DNA from 2 places in the Salinicoccus sp. Marseille-QA3875 genome. Region 1 is predicted to be linked to the other one. Evidence: predicted binding sites of a transcription regulator. Region 1 holds the regulator's gene; the other holds the start of a gene.
The links. Region 1 encodes LexA, which represses DNA repair genes until DNA is damaged. Its sites were predicted from a motif close to CGAACATATGTTCG; they were not measured.
Positions count from the first base shown of each region.

Region 2: the regulator LexA is predicted to act here: its motif matches at 1,833-1,846, upstream of ACY8DT_RS01330 (carbohydrate kinase).

Region 1 is NZ_CM143103.1:2,378,986-2,389,345, reverse strand. Features, by position in the region: gene ACY8DT_RS12105 (CcdC family protein) at 1-25, opposite strand, end outside; gene ACY8DT_RS12100 (cytochrome c biogenesis CcdA family protein) at 40-744, opposite strand; gene ACY8DT_RS12095 (ABC transporter ATP-binding protein) at 833-2,596, opposite strand; gene ACY8DT_RS12090 (ABC transporter ATP-binding protein) at 2,589-4,370, opposite strand; gene ACY8DT_RS12085 (hypothetical protein) at 4,507-4,665, opposite strand; gene ACY8DT_RS12080 (YneF family protein) at 4,739-4,981, opposite strand; gene tkt (transketolase) at 5,053-7,038, opposite strand; gene ACY8DT_RS12070 (DUF896 domain-containing protein) at 7,052-7,288, opposite strand; gene ACY8DT_RS12065 (hypothetical protein) at 7,357-7,602, opposite strand; gene lexA (transcriptional repressor LexA) at 7,744-8,358, shown strand; gene ACY8DT_RS12055 (CAP domain-containing protein) at 8,412-9,410, opposite strand; gene panC (pantoate--beta-alanine ligase) at 9,521-10,360, opposite strand, start outside; gene panB (3-methyl-2-oxobutanoate hydroxymethyltransferase) at 10,350-10,360, opposite strand, start outside.
Region 2 is NZ_CM143103.1:248,199-258,558, forward strand. Features, by position in the region: gene ACY8DT_RS01325 (pseudouridine-5'-phosphate glycosidase) at 1-727, opposite strand, end outside; gene ACY8DT_RS01330 (carbohydrate kinase) at 724-1,818, opposite strand; tRNA gene ACY8DT_RS01335 (tRNA-Leu) at 2,031-2,115, shown strand; tRNA gene ACY8DT_RS01340 (tRNA-OTHER) at 2,252-2,326, opposite strand; tRNA gene ACY8DT_RS01345 (tRNA-Cys) at 2,347-2,417, opposite strand; tRNA gene ACY8DT_RS01350 (tRNA-Gln) at 2,425-2,496, opposite strand; tRNA gene ACY8DT_RS01355 (tRNA-His) at 2,500-2,575, opposite strand; tRNA gene ACY8DT_RS01360 (tRNA-Trp) at 2,578-2,651, opposite strand; tRNA gene ACY8DT_RS01365 (tRNA-Tyr) at 2,656-2,736, opposite strand; tRNA gene ACY8DT_RS01370 (tRNA-Thr) at 2,742-2,817, opposite strand; tRNA gene ACY8DT_RS01375 (tRNA-Phe) at 2,830-2,902, opposite strand; tRNA gene ACY8DT_RS01380 (tRNA-Asp) at 2,929-3,004, opposite strand; tRNA gene ACY8DT_RS01385 (tRNA-Met) at 3,022-3,095, opposite strand; tRNA gene ACY8DT_RS01390 (tRNA-Ser) at 3,114-3,206, opposite strand; tRNA gene ACY8DT_RS01395 (tRNA-Ile) at 3,229-3,305, opposite strand; tRNA gene ACY8DT_RS01400 (tRNA-Met) at 3,309-3,382, opposite strand; tRNA gene ACY8DT_RS01405 (tRNA-Ala) at 3,403-3,478, opposite strand; tRNA gene ACY8DT_RS01410 (tRNA-Pro) at 3,509-3,582, opposite strand; tRNA gene ACY8DT_RS01415 (tRNA-Arg) at 3,588-3,661, opposite strand; tRNA gene ACY8DT_RS01420 (tRNA-Leu) at 3,670-3,758, opposite strand; tRNA gene ACY8DT_RS01425 (tRNA-Gly) at 3,781-3,855, opposite strand; tRNA gene ACY8DT_RS01430 (tRNA-Leu) at 3,875-3,959, opposite strand; tRNA gene ACY8DT_RS01435 (tRNA-Lys) at 3,968-4,040, opposite strand; tRNA gene ACY8DT_RS01440 (tRNA-Thr) at 4,059-4,134, opposite strand; tRNA gene ACY8DT_RS01445 (tRNA-Val) at 4,141-4,216, opposite strand; rRNA gene rrf (5S ribosomal RNA) at 4,259-4,373, opposite strand; rRNA gene ACY8DT_RS01455 (23S ribosomal RNA) at 4,519-7,405, opposite strand; rRNA gene ACY8DT_RS01460 (16S ribosomal RNA) at 7,633-9,182, opposite strand; gene ACY8DT_RS01465 (DUF2614 family zinc ribbon-containing protein) at 9,724-10,113, shown strand; gene perR (peroxide-responsive transcriptional repressor PerR) at 10,145-10,360, opposite strand, start outside.

The sequences.
Region 1 (10,360 bases):
AAAGCATTTCTATATCAATATTCAATGTATCATACCTTCTTAAAATCCTTGGAAATCACCAAATAATGGCTGTAACCAAATAATAATCTGAGTCAGTCCGTCAAAATACAGCAGGATTCCCATCAAAATCATCACAACGCCGCCTGCTTTCATGATGGCGTTTGAATATTTGAGCATCCAGCGTGTTTTTGAAACAAAGAAACTGAGGACAAAGAATGGGACTCCAAAACCTAAACAATAAACAATCATCAACACGAGTGCATTACTCGGTTCTGTTGCACTCATTGCAAATATCGCACCGATGATCGGGCCGTTACACGGTGTCCAACCGGCCGCAAAAGCCATACCGATCAAAATGGAACCAAAAAATCCCGCCGGCCGGTTTTTGAAGTTGACTTTTCTGTCTTTCATTAAAAATTCAAACTTCAGTACACCTGTGATGACCAGGCCGAACACTACAATCAATATTGCACCGATCTGTCTGATCAGGTTGCCGTATTCTATGAATATTCCGCCAAAAAAGGAAGTTCCGAATCCAAGCGCAATATATATTAAACTGAACCCTATCAGGAAAAATAACGTATGGAATATGGCACGGGCATTAAATTTCTGATTTTCAACTTCGTTGTAACTCATCCCGGTTATGTATGAAACGAAAGCCGGGAAGACGGGTAGCACACAAGGCGATACAAAACTTAGTACGCCTGCTCCGAATGCCAGTAAAAAGGTCACTTCACTGCCCACATAAATACCCCCTATTCAACTGTATTTTATCAGAGATACAGCGGTTTAGGGGGTTTTATTTAGAATAAATTATGACATTTGAATGGACTTATCCGTTTTGAAGCAGATACATCTTATGATAGATGCCTGCCGTCTCCAGAAGTTCCTCGTGAGTCCCTCTTTCGACAATTTCCCCTTTGTTCAGAACAAGAATCAGATCGGCATCCTGTATGGTTGAAAGTCTGTGGGCAATCGCAAGTGTCGTCCGCCCTTTTCTCATCACATTGAGTGACTTTTGAATCTCCTCTTCAGTTTCCGAGTCTATGTTTGCCGTCGCCTCATCCAGAATCAGAATTTTCGGCTCCACAGCGATGGTTCTGGCAAACGCGATCAGCTGTCTTTCCCCGCTTGAGAAAGTGCTGCCCTTCTCCAAAACTTTATGGTGATACTGATTGGGCAGTTTCTCGATGAAGCTGTCCGCTCTGACAAATTCACCTGCCGCTTTGACCTGCTCAAAAGTCATCGTCGGATGATAGAGCTTAATATTGGACTCGATCGTCCCGTAAAATATAAATGGATCCTGAAGCACGAGACCGATATTTTCTTTCAGTTCGGACTTCGGCATCTCTTTAATGGACTGTCCATCAATCAAAATTTCACCATGCTCGAATTCATAAAACCGCATGAAAAGATTGATTATGGAACTTTTTCCGGAACCCGTGTGACCGACCAGAGCAATCGTTTCCCCGGGCATGGCTGTAAAACTGATGTTTTTCAGCACATCCACTTTACCGTCATAGCTGAAAGTGACGTTGTTGAAATCAATCCGGCCGTCGATAATTTTATTATCCGGATTTTCCTTTTGGGCAGGCTCCAGTGTACCGTCATCAATCAGTCTGAACACACGGCTCGCTGCGACTAATGCCTGCTGGAATATACTCAAATTCTGACTCACCTGATTGATCGGTTCAAAGAACCGTTCCATGTACTGGATGAATGCAAAAATCAAGCCTGCTGTAATGGACCCTTCAAAACTGAGCAGTCCGAAATAGCCTAAAATGACTGCGATGGCCAGTATTTGGATCATGCTGATTGCCGGTCTTAATAATAACCCATCCAGACGCACGGTTTTCATATTATATTCATAATGGTCTTCATTGATTTCTCTGAATTCTTCCTGCAATCTGTTTTCCTGATTAAACACCTGAATGATTTTCATACCTTCAATGGATTCCGATAACTTTGCGTTTAAATCAGATAATAACTGTCTTGCATGAGAAAAGAATATCGCTGAATACTTACGGTAGACCAGCATGATCAAAAATATCAGCGGCATGAATATAAGGGCTATGAATGCCAGCCTCACATCCAGCACGAACATCATTACATAGCTTGAGGCCATCATGAAAAATGCCATTAGAAATGTGGCAAACACACCGATGAACATCTCCACTATCGCTTCAGTGTCGTTCGTAAGACGAGACACGATGCTCCCACCGGGCACTTTATCAAAATACTTCATGCCTAGTTTACCTATCTTATTGAAAGCATCGATTCTAAGCTGCTGAATCACTTTGAATGCCAAATACTGAAATAAATATATATTCATGTAGGTCGTGATAGCACCGACAATCTGCACGATAAGAAATATTGCAATAAGCACAGTCATATCCCGCTCGGGAAATACGGCCGGTGTCAAATAATCATCAATGAACACCATTACCAGGTACGGAACGACCATCCCTGCGACAGTGGACAGGACGAGCATCACAAATGCCAACGCGATGATGCCTTTGAAAGGGAAGGTATATGTGAGCAGCCGGAGGAGGACCTTCAGTTGATCGCGTGCAGTCAAGTTGACTGTATCATTCATATGACTCATCCCCCTTCACTAAATCATCTAATTCATCCGTCAAGTTTTGACGGAGTGCCTGCTGTTTATGCGTTTCATAATACCAGCCGCCCGCATCCAACAGCTCCTGATGGGTGCCGCGTTCAACGATGGTCCCTCGATCCATGACAATGATCAGGTCCGCCTTCGATACTGCACTGATTCTGTGTGCTGTGATGATATTCGTCTTGCCTTTTCTGACTTTTGAGATATTTTGTAAAATGTTAACTTCTGTTTCGGCATCGACTGCAGACAGCGAGTCATCCAGAATCAACACTTCCGGATCCGTGATGAGCGCTCTTGCGATGGAAATCCGCTGCTTCTGTCCGCCGGACAATGATACACCGCGCTCCCCTACAACAGTTCCGTAGCCTTCAGAAAAGCCGAGTATATCTTCGTGTATATTGCTCAATCTGCTTGCTTCATGAATGACCTCGTCATCCAGATCAGGATTACTGAACGCAATGTTTTCCCTGATAGTTGTCGAGAAGAGGAAATGATCCTGCGGTACATATCCGAACTGCGCACGTAGATTTTTAATGTTATAGTCCTTTAAACTTACATCACCGTATGTGATATCATTCGGATTGTTCGTATCAAATTCACGCAGTAACAGTCTGATGATGGCACTCTTACCTGAACCGGTCCTGCCGACAATACCCACCGTCTGCCCTTTATTTATGTCAAAGTCGACATCGCGAAGCGCTACTTCATTGTCTCCCGGGAAGTTGAACGAACCTATATTTAATCTGATATCCCCGTCGGGAGCGTCCTCGATCAGATAATCATGACCGATATCATTTTGTGTATGCATGATTTCTTCGATTCTTTCATATGAAGCACGTCCGCGCTGCACAAGATTGAAAAACATACCCAGCGCAAGTAGCGGCCATACCATCATTCCAAGATAAGTGGTAAACGTAATCAGCTGTCCCAAAGTGATTTCATCAGATAGAACCATCTGGGCACCAAAGATGATTGCAAGAAAATAACTGGTTCCGATAACAAGCGTAATCGTCGGATCGAACAGTGCATCAATCTTTGACACTTTCAAATTCTTTTCTACAACATCATCGCTGAGTGCTTTGAAATCTTTCTGGTCACTCTCTTCGTAACCGAATGTTTTAGTCACTTTAATGCCCGCAATACTCTCCTGAGTCTTATCATTCAATTCACTGAAAGCAGCCTGTGCTTTTCTGAATCCTCTGTTTAAAAGCTTTCCGTAGTAACTTGTCAAAACGACCATGAAAGGCAGCGGTATCATTGTAATCAAAGTCAGCTTCGGGCTGATAGTGATGGCCATGGTGATCAGTACCGCCCCGCCTGTTATGATTGAATCCGCTATGGTCAAAATACCGGGCCCGGCCGTATTTTGAACAGCACGGATATCATTGGTCGCATGAGCCATCAGGTCCCCCGTCCTCCGCTTCTGATAAAAATAAGGACTCATATGAGAGAACTTATCATACATTCTTTTACGTAATATTTTGCCCAGCCGGTGACTCGCACCGAAAATCAAAATTCTCCAGTAATATCTGAATATGTATGTAAAAACTGCTGTAACCAATAATACAGCGATAAATATCGTCAAACCCCTTGGCGTCAGCGTATCTTCAGTAATGCCGTCTATCACCATTCCGATGATCTGAGGCGGTATCAGCTCCATCAATGCAACAAGTATCAGCATGAATATACCGAATATATAGCTGTTTTTCTCCTGTTTAAAAAACCACCACAATTTTTTAAAGACTTTCATTCTTAATCCCCCATTTGCCTTACATCCACATCTCTCCCACTAAAATTTTACCATATATTTCGAAATATGAAATACTTACAAAGTCGTAAACATAAAAAAGCATGCTGTAAATTTCACAGCATGCCTGTATTTTATTCTACTCGGAGAATGACACTTTATCGAATCTGACTCCGCCGGTCGGAGCGATGTCGATGTCCCTGACCCACTTCCGATCAGATTTGACGGTGCCGAAATTGACCTTCAAATCGAAATCACACATCGAATTCGATTTGACAATGCCAAATTCCAACTTCAAATCGAACTCGAATCCAAAAACACAAAAAACCGCCGATCCTCTTTCGTAGACCAGCGGTTCACAAATACTATCGTTATTTTTTAGCGCGCTCTTTCTGAGAGCCTGCGTTTTTATTCATCATACTCATCATCTGATTCACTTTTTTCTGCGATGGTTTCTGACCCATCTGCATCATCATCATGCGTAGCATATCTTCATTTATCGGCGGGTTTTTCTCCAAGTAATCCATCATATACTTTCTCGCAAGAAAGAATCCTAAAGCTAAACCACCAACAAGTGCAACGATAACGATGAGTATCCAAATCCATGTAGCCAAGCGACTTCACCTCTTTCTCCGTACATAAACCATTATATAGTTTATCTTAAAATCATTAAATTTTCAACAAACTATTTTTCTAAAACGGTTCTCATCACTTGTTCTACTGTGAAACCATATTTTTCAACTACGATGTCACCAGGGGCACTTGCTCCGAATGTATCAATCGTCAATAATTTGCCGTCAATGCCTGTAAATTTGTGCCAGCCGAGGCTCGCAGCCATTTCTACAGCTGTTCTGTTTTTAATATCTTTGTTCAGAACACTATCTATATAATCCTGATCCTGCTTCATGAATGCCTGCATATTAGGAATGGAAGCGACTTTGATGTTAACGCCCTGTTCTTCCAACTTCTTCGCTGCGTTCACTGCAAGTGAAACTTCACTTCCTGAAGCGAAGACGATTGCATCATCACCTTTATCATAGATGATATAACCGCCGCGTTTGACACCTTCATCGACTGCTTTGTAATCCACATCAGTCACTTCAACATCCTGACGTGTCAGAATCAATGCAGTCGGTGTATCTGTGGATTCAATGGCAACTTTCCATGCAGCTCTTGTTTCATTGCCGTCTGCCGGACGTATTGTATTCAAGTTCGGAATTGCACGTAAACCGGCCAGCTGTTCGACTGGTTCATGTGTCGGACCGTCTTCGCCCACTGCGATGGAGTCATGCGTCAATACATAGGTCACAGGAAGTTTCATCAGTGCGCTTAAACGGATTGCCGGTTTTAAATAGTCGCTGAATACAAAGAATGTTCCGCCGTAAGGCTTGATGCCGCCATGTGCGGACATGCCGTTCAATGCGGCTGCCATTGCGAATTCACGCACACCGAACCAGATATTTTTACCGGCATAATTATCTTTGCTGAAATCTTCTTCACCGCTGACAGAAGTTTTATTACTTCCGGCAAGGTCAGCTGCACCGCCGAACAATGATGGGACTGATTTGGACAATGCCTGAATCATGTCTCCTGAAGTGCCGCGTGTCGCTTTTTTAGTGCCTGCATCATATTTTGGCAGCTCTGCGTCATAATCAGCAGGTACTTCTTCGTTGATTGCTGCGATGAATTCAGCATGTTTTTCCGGTTCATCTTTACTGTATTCCTCAAGAAGATTTTCCCATGCCTCCTGAGTTTCATTGCCGCGCTTATTCAATGATTCATTAAAGCGTTTATAAACATCTTCCTCAACATGGAAAGTTTTCTCAGGATCTAAACCGTAATATTCAAATGCAGCCTGACGTTCTTCACTGCCGAGCGGCGCACCATGTGCATCACTCTTACCGGATTTGTTGGGCGCACCGTATCCGATGACAGTTTTCACTTCGATCATTGCAGGCTTATCCGCTTTTTTGGCATTGTTTATCGCCTGGTCGATCTCTTCCAGGTCGTTACCGTCTTTTACCAGCTGATAATCCCAGCCGTATGCTTCAAATCTCTTTTTAATATCTTCGGAGAAGCTTTTATCCAAGTCGCCATCAAGTGAAATATCATTGGAATCATAAAGGACAACCAGATTGTCCAATTTCAAATGACCTGCGAACGAAGCTGTTTCGTGAGAAATCCCTTCCATTAAATCACCGTCACTCACAAGTGCATAAGTGTAATGATCAACCACTTTATAATCTTCAGTATTATATTTAGCGGCGAGATGCTTCTCAGCCATAGCCATACCGATACTCATAGCAAAGCCCTGCCCCAGAGGCCCCGTTGTAATTTCCACACCTTCAGTGTGTTTGAATTCAGGATGTCCTGGTGTTTTGGACTCATATTGTCTAAAGTTTTTAATTTCTTCAAGTTCAAGTCCACCTGATAAATGAAGTAAACTGTAGATCAGCATTGATCCATGCCCCGCACTGAGCACAAAGCGGTCACGGTTGAACCAATCCATTGAATTCGGATTGAAGTTCAGATGTTTGCTCCACAATGTGTATGCCATAGGTGCAGCACCCATCGGCAGTCCAGGGTGACCTGAATTTGCTTTTTCAATTGCATCAATTGAAAGTGTACGGATAGTGTTAATTGCTAATTGATCAGTATTATCAAAAGCCATCTTAATATCTCCTCTATTTTCTAATATTTTTCTCTCGTTGAATTGATTTTAACTTTTCCGGAGTCACGTCACTGCCTTCGGGGTCGATGACTTTAGTCTGTTCAACCTGGGCTTTGAATGATTTGCGGAAAGTTTTCAAATACTCTTGTCTTAATTCCTGTTGTTCAGTTGCTTCCGGCTTAGTCAGAGTACCATTTTTCTTTTTCTTCGCAAGTTCATTGATGCGATCGAGTTTTTTCTTTTCAAGCATGAAAATCAATCCTTTCCTATATAATTTAACACAAAAAAAAGTATGAGTACATTCTCATACTTAAATAATTATTTTCCCATAGTGACGGACTTCATATCACTATCAATTTCCTCGGTGGTCAACATCTTTTCTTCAATAATTTCATCTAATGCGTTCGTATCGTGTTCGATTGCCATTGTTTCATTGTGTACTTCTTGTGTATATATATTATCAGAATGTGCGTTCTTTCCATAATTGTTAGAATAGATATATATTGTGCCGATCATCACTACTGCTATGAATAATAAAGAAAAACCTTTGATTTCTTTAAACATCAGTCATCCTCCTCGAACATTTGTTTGTAATCAAATATTAACAGAACACTTGTTCTCAGTCAAGTGTTTAGCGAACAAACGTTTGTAAGATGTCCGAACTTATGCTATCATTATAAATAATAAAGGGCTGGAGGTCTTACTATGAAAGAAATCAGTGACAGACAGAAACAGATCTATCAATATATAAAAAGAACAGTTCAAGAAAAAGGTTATCCACCGAGTGTCAGGGAAATTGGAAATGCAGTAGGTTTGCAGTCCAGTTCCACCGTACATGGACACCTCGCAAAGTTGGAAGAGAAAGGCTATATCAGAAGAGATCCGACTAAACCGAGGGCGATTGAAATCGTCCAGGCGGAAAATCAGGCACATACTCCAGTAATTCAGGTGCCTGTCCTAGGTAAGGTCACAGCAGGTCTCCCTATTACGGCAGTTGAAAATGTTGATGAATACTTCCCTTTACCTGAACATTTTACAGCAAACCATAACAGTGAAATATTCCTGCTCAATGTAGCCGGGGACAGTATGATCGATGCCGGCATCTTTGATGGGGACCGGGTCATCGTCCGGAAACAGAACATCGCCCATAATGGTGATATCATCGTAGCAATGACCGAAGAGGACGAAGCGACTGTTAAGCGGTTTTATAAGGAAAAAGGATATTATCGTCTGCAGCCTGAAAATACTGCACTCGAACCGATCTACCTCGACAGTGTGACTGTCCTTGGAAAAGTGGTCGGTCTGTTCAGAGAATTTTAAAATTTAAAAATCATTATAATAAAAATAGATTCGTCCGGAGAATCCGGACGAATCTATTTTTTAATGTAATTCTCTGTATAATAAGGGACCTCTTCATCATTATATTCAACACCGATACCCAAATGTGTATATTTATCATTCAGCGTATTCACTCTGTGTTCTTTAGAGTTCATCAGACTGTGATGTGAAAATATTGGCGAAGTATGGCCCATGGCAATATTTTCTCCTGCGAGTCTATAAGATACTTCCAAAGATTCAATTCTGCTTTTTAAAGTACTTCCGTCAGGTGACTCGTGGGAAAAAAAGTCATTTTCCGACATATCTCTGCTGTGCCCTCCGGCTGCTTCACTGACCAAGTCCTCATGTTCCAATGGGGCCACACCATATTTTTCCCTTGTCGCATTGATCAGATGATAGTTTAATCGTTCGTTATCTTTTTCAGGCGGATGATTATACATTGTGTCGCTGTGCTTCATCTCTGATTTATCCACTGTCAGAAGCCCGTTGACTGCATCTTCCTCATACACATCATAAAAGAAATAGACATACTTATCATTGATTTCAAAAACATCATATTCTTCATTTTCCACTACCAGATGTTTTCCGCCCTTATCAACCGTTTTTACAGGATGATCGTAAATTTCTCTTATAGTTTCACGGTCCATATCTTCTATATTGATAGAGTCGATGGTCACTTCATCATCATTAGTATAAAGTCCTGTAATTTCTCTGTCGTTCACTAGAAGAATATGAAAGATATCATTTTTATCCATGATATGAAATTCTCCGGAAAATTCACTGTCGATGACAGCATTGACATCTTCAGCTTCAGCTTCAAATCTTTCCCCAATATTGTATTCAATCGAATATGACTGTGTACTGTTGACCTGCTCTATTTTAGAAGTATCATAGTTTGGCAGCACATACAGATTCAACCATTCGTTGGCATAACTCTTATTTAATCCATTTTTAAAATTATATGACTCAACGGCTGGGTACAAGAAAAATAAAACCAGCAGTAACATTAAAAATGCGATTGTTTTTTTAAACATGGCTTCACCTGCTTCAGTCTTCAGTATTGATTAAAAATCAATTCATCAAAAATATCCTGTCGCTCTTATTCCGTGTAATTTTCATCAACAATATCATTCTCTTAATAATTCTATTCATTTATTTTCACCATCAGATTATCGATTAATCTCGCTCTTTCAAATTGTACAGCAATGAATATTATAACATTCGAGACAACATACGTCATTATTCCCAGATCGGGATGGCTTAAAATTTGAACGTCATCCACCGTACCCGAAGTATTTTCATTAATGTGAGCGGTGATCTGTTTCAATATTTCTTCAACATCCCTTTCGCCGCTCTGAATCAGTTTATTGCCGAGCTGCAAACTTTTGTAAACATGAGGAGCTTCGAGCAATTCCTGCTCATTCAAGTTCGTGTTTCTGCTGCTTTTGGCAAGTCCTGTTTCTTCACGTTCTGTTTCCACTGCCAGAATCTCTATATCATGATTGAAATCTTCTATCATCTTCTGGACAATCATCAGCTGCTGCCTGTCCTTCTCGCCAAAGGTGACATAATGCGGCTTGATGATATTAAACAGTTTATTGACCACGGTCACGACGCCTTCGAAGTGTCCCGGGCGCTTAACACCATCAAGTACGTCTGCCATACTTTTCAACGAGATTTCGAGTTCCATTTCTTCAGGATACATCTCATGCACTTCAGGATGGAACACATAGTCAACCCCATTTTCCTTCAGCAGTTTAAGATCCTGATCCAGGTTCCTGGGGTAGTTGTCAAAATCTTCATCAGGACCGAACTGCAGAGGATTGACAAATATGCTGACCACTACAGTATCACCATGCTTTTTGGCTGCCTCGACCAGCTTCAAATGGCCGCTGTGCAAATAGCCCATAGTCGGAACCAGGGCTATTTCACCTATATTTTCAGCACTTAAAAATTCTCTTATTTCATTTATTTTACTTGTTGT
Region 2 (10,360 bases), 630 kb from region 1:
CGTCTATATACTCTCTGTCCATTTCATCTTCTTCAGGAATAGGGTTTGCCACTACGATGCCGCCGTGCAGGTTCAATTCATATTTGGTTTTTGCAATGGATGCAATCTCTTCAGTCGTGTCACTTGATGCATTGAGTCCAATACCACTCTCACGAGTAAAGAATGCAGGCAGTTCATCGGTCTGATAACCGATTACAGGGACACCTTTCGTTTCAAGGTATTCCATGGTCTTATCGAGGTCTAAAATAGATTTGGCACCTGCGCATATCACTACAACATCTGTCTGTGCAAGTTCTTCCAAATCTGCAGAAATATCCATTGTATTTTCCACACCGCGGTGAACGCCTCCGATACCGCCTGTAACGAAGAAACGGATGCCTGCCATCTCTGCACAGATCATCGTCGATGCCACTGTTGTGGCACCCAGCTGCTTAGTTGCCACTACCTGCGCTATATCTCTTCTGGACACTTTCGCAATGCCTTCGGTGTTACCCATGATTTCAAGCTCTTCATCATTCAGCCCGATCTTGATCTTACCGTCTATGATTGCTATTGTTGCGGGCACTGCACCATTCTCTCTTACAATCTGCTCGACTTCTTTTGCCATCTCGACATTTTGAGGATATGGCATGCCATGTGAAATAATTGTAGATTCCAATGCAACTACGGGTTTATTTTCATCTAAAGCTTTCTGTACTTCGTCTGTAATGCTTAAAAATTGTTTCATTTGATTTCCTCCAGATTTTTTAATAATTGATGCTCATCCAAATCCTGTCTGACTGTATAGCTTGTTTCAATTGTTTTTCTGCTGTTGATCATGCCCAGTTTGATTATATCTTCTATATCCATACCCTTCAGCCAGCCGTATACAACCGCTGCAGAGAATGAATCACCTGCACCTGTGACATCTGTCACTTTATCCGACTTCTCTATCACATGGACAGATGCTTCGCTGCCAGTGCTGTATGCAAGCGAACTGGAGCCATTTGTCACAATGACATGTTCCACTCCTTCACCATTCCATTTGCGCACAGATTCCATCAGATCTTTTTCTGTTTCTATCTTCATGTTGAAGTGTGTTTCAGTTTCATCACGGTTGACGATCATCCAGTTCACAGCATGCAGATTGTGAGGAAGATTTTTCATTTTAGGGCCAGATACCGGAATCAGCACCACTTTAATATCGTGTTTTTCAGCATAAGCGCATAAAAACTCGAGAGATGCTCTCGGTATATTCAAATCAGCGATGATACATTTCGCGCCCTTCAGTATATAGGTGTTTTTAATCAGAACCTCAGGCGTCAGTTCATCATACACATCCATATCCGCAAAACCGTACTCCATATCACCTGTATCACTGATCAATGCTGTATATGAACCCGTACTCTTATTACCAATCTGATGTACATAATCCAGATTGACGAATGGCGATGTCAAAGTTCTGATCGTATCCCACTCACTGTCAACACCGCAAGCTGTAATAAGCGTTACATCCTGCGACAGCCTGCCCAGGTTCTCGCCTATGTTTCTCGCCACCCCGCCAATAGATTTAGTTGACTGGATGGGATTTGAAGTGCCGTGAATCAACTGATCTGTTACATAGTACTTACGGTCGACGTTCGCAGCACCGATACACACTATAGGATACTCATCATTTAAAACATAAGCCTTGCCATGCACATATTCTTTTCTAATCAGCCCGGAAATGATATTAGCTACTGTAGAGCGCGATAAACCGACCTTATCAGAAAGTTCCTGCTGGGATATAAAAGGATTTTCTTTTATATTATCCAAAACCATCTGTTCCTTTTCATTCACGACCGCACCTCCATAAAACATTTGTTTGATAAATAAACATTTGTTTATAATATATCATAAAATGATCGGATAGACAGTATTTTTTTAAAAAAGTTTTCATTCTAAAAGAAACTGGATATATAAAATTATTAATCAAAAAAGTTCACTTTATATCTTGACCATCACTACTATTATGCGTTATAATTCTATTATTGTCTTTAAATATTCCACATGCCACCATGGCGGAATTGGCAGACGCGTTGGATTCAAAATCCAATGGCCGTAAAGGTCGTGTCGGTTCGATCCCGACTGGTGGTACTACTTACCCCTGGAGTACATACTTCAGGGGATTTTTTATGCTTTATTATTTTACATACTAAAAAAACCAGGTGCATCAGCAGCTGGTTTTCTATATAACAATTAATTTTAATTAATGAAACAATATAAAATAAAATGGAGCGGAAGATAGGATTTGAACCTATGTCTTGCTTCAGGTAGAAGCATGTTCTAAACACTAAACTACTTCCGCATCTTATAAAAGGGTGCTAAAGGCGCCAACCGGATTTGAACCGGTGATAGAGGATTTGCAGTCCTCGGCCTTACCACTTGGCTATGGCGCCGAAAAAACTGGGCTGAAAGGATTCGAACCTTTGCATGACGAGACCAAAACCCGTTGCCTTACCGCTTGGCTACAGCCCAAAATGGGGCGACCGATGGGTTTCGAACCCACGCATGCCGGAACCACAATCCGGTGTGTTAACCACTTCACCACGATCGCCATGGCAGGGGTAGTAGGAATCGAACCCACACCAAAGGTTTTGGAGACCTCTATTCTACCATTGAACTATACCCCTAGAATGGAGAGGGGCAGATTCGAACTGCCGAACCCGAAGGAGCGGATTTACAGTCCGCCGCGTTTAGCCACTTCGCTACCTCTCCATAAATGGTGCCGGCCAGAGGACTTGAACCCCCAACCTACTGATTACAAGTCAGTTGCTCTACCAATTGAGCTAGGCCGGCTATTTTCAAAGGTGGTCCAGGACGGAATCGAACCGCCGACACAAGGATTTTCAATCCTTTGCTCTACCGACTGAGCTACTGGACCACAACTGTATTTTATAAATAAAAAAATGGCGGTCCTGACGGGAATTGAACCCGCGATCTCCTGCGTGACAGGCAGGCATGTTAACCGCTACACCACAGGACCTGAGTAAAAACAAATAATTGCGGGAGTTGGATTTGAACCAACGACCTCCGGGTTATGAGCCCGACGAGCTACCGAACTGCTCCATCCCGCGATAATAATATTAAAATAATGGCGGAGGAAGAGGGATTCGAACCCCCGCGGGCGGTTAAGCCCCTGTCGGTTTTCAAGACCGATCCCTTCAGCCGAACTTGGGTATTCCTCCATATGAAAATAAGTTAAAACGATGGTGGACCTTGCAGGACTCGAACCTGCGACCCAACGGTTATGAGCCGTTTGCTCTGACCAACTGAGCTAAAGGTCCGTATGGCGGTGGAGGGGATCGAACCCCCGACCTCACGGGTATGAACCGTGCGCTCTAGCCAGCTGAGCTACACCGCCGTGTTAAACTCAATCTATAATGGTGGAGACTAGCGGGATCGAACCGCTGACCTCCTGCGTGCAAGGCAGGCGCTCTCCCAGCTGAGCTAAGCCCCCATTATAATAAAAAAGTAAAAGTGAATCAAGTCGGGAAGACAGGATTCGAACCTGCGACCCCTTGGTCCCAAACCAAGTGCTCTACCAAGCTGAGCTACTTCCCGCTATACGCGCCCGAGAGGAGTCGAACCCCTAGCCTTCTGATCCGTAGTCAGACGCTCTATCCAATTGAGCTACGGGCGCAAAATATATGGTGCCGAGAACCGGAATCGAACCGGTACGGTAATTACTTACCGCAGGATTTTAAGTCCTGTGCGTCTGCCAATTCCGCCACCCCGGCAAACAGGGTATTTAATAATAGATGGAGCGGAAGACGGGATTCGAACCCGCGACCCCCACCTTGGCAAGGTGGTGTTCTACCACTGAACTACTTCCGCTTACTATTGATGATAAAAATGGTGCGGGTGAAGGGAGTCGAACCCCCACGCCGTAAAGCGCTAGATCCTAAGTCTAGTGCGTCTGCCAGTTCCGCCACACCCGCATGAAACATGAGCCATAGAGGACTCGAACCTCTGACCCTTTGATTAAAAGTCAAATGCTCTACCACCTGAGCTAATGGCTCATTCTACTAATGAATGAATGGTGCCGGCCAGAGGACTTGAACCCCCAACCTACTGATTACAAGTCAGTTGCTCTACCAATTGAGCTAGGCCGGCAATAAATGGTGGAGAATGACGGGTTCGAACCGCCGACCCTCTGCTTGTAAGGCAGATGCTCTCCCAGCTGAGCTAATTCTCCAAAATATGATGGTACTATAAAGTTCTAAATATGTAAAGCATTGCCTGGCAGCGTCCTACTCTGACGGGACGAATGTCCAACTACCATCGGCGCTGGAGAGCTTAACGGCTGTGTTCGGCATGGGAACAGGTGTGGCCTCTCCGCCATCACTACCAGACAATGTTGACTGTCGAATACATGAAATGTAATCACAGATTAAGGATGTTCGACTGAATCGAACGAATGTGACGATGTCACATTCAAAACCGGATAGAAGCAAACAAACCAAGCAAGTGTAAAAAGCCTTTACACGGTACAAATCTTTGAATAAGTCGTCGATCGATTAGTATTCGTCCGCTGAGTATGTTGCCATACGTACACGCCGAACCTATCTACCTCATCATCTCTGAGGGATCTATTGGGGAAATCTCATCTTGAGGGGGGCTTCATGCTTAGATGCTTTCAGCACTTATCCCGTCCATACATAGCTACCCAGCAATGCCGTTGGCACGACAACTGGTACACCAGGGGTATGTCCATCCCGGTCCTCTCGTACTAAGGACAGCGCCTCTCAAATTTCCTACGCCCACGACGGATAGGGACCGAACTGTCTCACGACGTTCTGAACCCAGCTCGCGTGCCGCTTTAATGGGCGAACAGCCCAACCCTTGGGACCGACTACAGCCCCAGGATGCGACGAGCCGACATCGAGGTGCCAAACCTCCCCGTCGATGTGAACTCTTGGGGGAGATAAGCCTGTTATCCCCGGGGTAGCTTTTATCCGTTGAGCGATGGCCCTTCCATGCGGAACCACCGGATCACTAAGTCCGTCTTTCGACCCTGCTCGACTTGTTGGTCTCGCAGTCAAGCTCCCTTATGCCTTTACACTCTGTGAATGATTTCCAACCATTCTGAGGGAACCTTTGAGCGCCTCCGTTACTCTTTAGGAGGCGACCGCCCCAGTCAAACTGTCCACCTGACACTGTCTCCCGCCCGGATCACGGGCGTGGGTTAGAATATCAACATCACCAGGGTGGTATCCCACCGGCGCCTCCATGTATACTGGCGTACACACTTCACAGGCTCCCACCTATTCTGTACGGGGGATGTCAAGATTCAATATCAGGATACAGTAAAGCTCCACGGGGTCTTTCCGTCCTGTCGCGGGTAACCTGCATCTTCACAGGTAATATGATTTCACCGAGCCTCTCGTTGAGACAGTGCCCAAATCGTTGCGCCTTTCGTGCGGGTCAGAACTTACCTGACAAGGAATTTCGCTACCTTAGGACCGTTATAGTTACGGCCGCCGTTTACTGGGGCTTCAATTTGCACCTTCGTTCCGAAGAACTAAGCGCGCCTCTTAACCTTCCAGCACCGGGCAGGCGTCAGCCCCTATACGTCACCTTTCGGTTTGGCAGAGACCTGTGTTTTTGATAAACAGTCGCTTGGGCCTATTCACTGCGGCTCATATCTCTATGAGCACCCCTTCTCCCGAAGTTACGGGGTCATTTTGCCGAGTTCCTTAACGAGAGTTCGCTCGCTCACCTTAGAATTCTCTTCCCAACTACCTGTGTCGGTTTACGGTACGGGCGGTATATATCTTGCTAGCAGCTTTTCTTGGCAGTGTGAATCAACAGCTTCGCCTACTAAATTTCGGCTCCCCGTCACAACTCACGGTTACACAGGGCGGATTTGCCTACCCTGACCACTCGTTGCTTGGACATGCACTTCCATCGGCATGCCTGACCATCCTCCTGCGTCACCACATCACTCGAACAATATACACCGGTACAGGAATGTCTACCTGTCATCCATCGCCTACGCGTCTTCGCCTCGGCTTAGGTCCCGACTAACCCAGAGCGGACGAGCCTTCCTCTGGAAACCTTAGTCATTCGGTGGACGGGATTCCCACCCGTCTTTCGCTACTCACACCGGCATTCTCACTTCTAAGCGCTCCACATGTCCTCACGATCATGCTTCGCTGCACTTAGAACGCTCTCCTACCATCAATAAATTGATCCACAGTTTCGGTAATATGTTTAGCCCCGGTACATTTTCGGCGCAGCGTCACTTGACTAGTGAGCTATTACGCACTCTTTAAATGATGGCTGCTTCTAAGCCAACATCCTAGTTGTCTGTGCAACGCCACATCCTTTTCCACTTAACATATATTTGGGGACCTTAACTGGTGGTCTGGGCTGTTGCCCTCTCGACAATGGACCTTATCACCCACTGTCTGACTCCCATGAAGCGCATCTATGGCATTCGGAGTTTGTCTGAATTCGGTAACCCGGGATGGGCCCCTCGTCCAAACAGTGCTCTACCTCCACGATGCTCTCATGAGGCTATACCTAAATATATTTCGGAGAGAACCAGCTATCTCCAGGTTCGATTGGAATTTCACCGCTACCCACACCTCATCCGGTCACTTTTCAACGTAAGTCGGTTCGGCCCTCCATCCAGTGTTACCTGGACTTCAGCCTGGACATGGGTAGATCACCTGGTTTCGGGTCTACGACGATATACTATGGCGCCCTGTTCAGACTCGCTTTCGCTGCGGCTCCACATTCACTGCTTAACCTTGCATATCATCGTAAGTCGCCGGTTCATTCTACAAAAGGCACGCCATCACCCATTAACGGGCTCTGACTACTTGTAAGCACACGGTTTCAGGTTCTATTTCACTCCCCTTCCGGGGTGCTTTTCACCTTTCCCTCACGGTACTGGTTCACTATCGGTCACTAAGAAGTATTTAGCCTTGGGAGATGGTCCTCCCGGATTCCGACGGAATTTCTCGTGTTCCGCCGTACTCAGGATCCACCTAGGGCCGACAACGTTTTCGTCTACGGGACTGTTACCCCCTCCGGTTCATCTTTCCAGATGGTTCGACTAACATTATCTTTCCACATTGGTGTCCTACAACCCCAGCCGAAGCTGGTTTGGGCTCTTCCCGTTTCGCTCGCCGCTACTCAGGGAATCGTGTTTACTTTCTCTTCCTCCGGGTACTAAGATGTTTCAGTTCCCCGGGTCTACCTCCAAATGCGCTATGTATTCACGCATTGGTAACGTCCATAAGACGCTGGGTTCCCCCATTCGGACATCTTCGATTCACAGCTTACTTACAGCTCCTCGAAGCATTTCGGTGTTGGTTCCGTCCTTCATCGGCTCTTAGTGCCAAGGCATCCACCGTGCGCTCTTCATCACTTAATCGTAATGAATTTGTGAGTGTACTGGTTACAGTACATCGCGTGTATCTTGAACTCTTTGTTCTCGGTTTTCTACGCTTGTTTTGATTTCGGTTAAAATCATTTGTTTTGTTTGCTTCTCTATCCGGTTTTCAATGTACATCTTTAATATGAATGCCTCTCCAATGAGAAAACATTCAAAACTGAATACAATATATCAAACGTCAATCCCGTTCCTGTAATTATCCTTAGAAAGGAGGTGATCCAGCCGCACCTTCCGATACGGCTACCTTGTTACGACTTCACCCCAATCATCAATCCCACCTTCGACGGCTGCCTCCATAAAGGTTGGCCCACCGGCTTCAGGTGTTACTGACTTTCGTGGTGTGACGGGCGGTGTGTACAAGACCCGGGAACGTATTCACCGTGGCATGCTGATCCACGATTACTAGCGATTCCAGCTTCATGGAGTCGAGTTGCAGACTCCAATCCGAACTGAGAACAGTTTTATGGGATTCGCTTGGCCTTGCGGCGTTGCTGCCCTTTGTAACCTGTCCATTGTAGCACGTGTGTAGCCCAAATCATAAGGGGCATGATGATTTGACGTCATCCCCACCTTCCTCCGGTTTGTCACCGGCAGTCAACTTAGAGTGCCCAACTGAATGCTGGCAACTAAGTTTAAGGGTTGCGCTCGTTGCGGGACTTAACCCAACATCTCACGACACGAGCTGACGACAACCATGCACCACCTGTCACTCTGCCCCGAAGGGAAACCATATCTCTATGGCTGTCAGAGGATGTCAAGATTTGGTAAGGTTCTTCGCGTTGCTTCGAATTAAACCACATGCTCCACCGCTTGTGCGGGTCCCCGTCAATTCCTTTGAGTTTCAACCTTGCGGTCGTACTCCCCAGGCGGAGTGCTTAATGCGTTTGCTGCAGCACTAAGGGGCGGAAACCCCCTAACACTTAGCACTCATCGTTTACGGCGTGGACTACCAGGGTATCTAATCCTGTTTGATCCCCACGCTTTCGCACATCAGCGTCAGTTACAGACCAGAGAGCCGCCTTCGCCACTGGTGTTCCTCCATATCTCTGCGCATTTCACCGCTACACATGGAATTCCACTCTCCTCTTCTGCACTCAAGTTCCCCAGTTTCCAATGACCCTCCCCGGTTGAGCCGGGGGCTTTCACATCAGACTTAAGAAACCGCCTACGCGCGCTTTACGCCCAATAATTCCGGATAACGCTTGCCACCTACGTATTACCGCGGCTGCTGGCACGTAGTTAGCCGTGGCTTTCTGGTTAAGTACCGTCACACACATGGCAGTTACTCCATGTGTCATTCTTCCTTAACAACAGAGTTTTACGAGCCGAAACCCTTCTTCACTCACGCGGCGTTGCTCCGTCAGACTTGCGTCCATTGCGGAAGATTCCCTACTGCTGCCTCCCGTAGGAGTCTGGGCCGTGTCTCAGTCCCAGTGTGGCCGATCACCCTCTCAGGTCGGCTACGCATCGTCGCCTTGGTGGGCCGTTACCCCACCAACTAGCTAATGCGCCGCAGGCCCATCCATCAACGGCACCAAAAGCGCCTTTCAACTTTAAGACTTGTGTCTCAAAGGATCATCCGGTATTAGCCACGGTTTCCCGTGGTTATCCCGGTCTGATGGGTAGGTTGCCTACGTGTTACTCACCCGTCCGCCGCTCAGATCACAGGAGCAAGCTCCTGATCTCTGCGCTCGACTTGCATGTATTAGGCACGCCGCCAGCGTTCATCCTGAGCCAGGATCAAACTCTCCATAAATGGAAAGCTCATCTTGAGCTCGGTGTGATACTTCAATCAAGAAGTATCGGTTTGCGTTTTTCATTGTTCGCCTCAACTTGTGTTCCTATATAATAGAAACTTTATCGGAATTAAACGTTGACATATTGTCATTCAGTTTTCAATGTTCTCGTTTGGTGTTGCTTTTTTAAATCACTCTTACAACTATACTTGAGCAGTTTCATAAAAGCAAGTGTCAATTTTACACTCTCAATCATTTACTTTTCGAAGTCATTCGTTGCGGTTTGCATTTCAACATCGCTCTGAAAACAGCGACTTTTAAATCATACCAAGCTTTCAAATATTCGTCAATAGTTTTTTAAAAAACTTTTTTATCTGAAGAAGCTGGTTTGCGTTCGCTCAAATTAGCGACTTTTATATAATATCAAGCTTTTAATCATTCGTCAATAAGAATTATTAAATTCTTGTAAATTTCTTAACAGGTCATTAACTTGTTAAGAATGTAATTATTAGATTATCATATATATGTTATTATGTATATAATAATTTTTGAGGTGAAATAATGGAGAGAAAAACCAATAAGATCAAACGTATCAGAGGCTACGCCCTTGCCATGGTGTTTGCCGGACTTATCATAATGTATCTCGGAGTGTTTTTCAGAGAGATACCATGGCTATTCGGATTATTCATATTGATAGGCTTCATCCCTATGCTGCTTTCTGTAGTCATCTATTTCTGGGTAGGTCTTGTCAGTGCTAAAGTGATCACCGTTCAATGTCCCAACTGTGAACGGCCGACTAAAATCTTGGGAAGAGTGGATTTCTGCTACTTTTGTAAGGAACCACTGACCATCGATAAAGAATTGGAAGGCGAAGAATTCAATCTGGACTATAATGTACAGCATAGAAGAGATAAATTTGTAGCTGAGAAAAAACAAAAAGAAGACCAGTAAGGTACTGGTCTTCTTTTCTTGTTCTATTATACTATCTGCATTCCGGACATAGTCCATAAATTTCCAATCGGTGATGGCTGACATCATACTCAGTGACAGCGCCCGCCAATTGCTCTACTTCATTCAAACCCGGATAATGGAAGTCAGTGATCTTTCCGCATTCACTGCAGATGATATGGTAATGTGTATCCGTTACAAAATCAAAGCGGCTGGAAGCATCCCCGTAAGTCAGCTCTTTCACCAATCC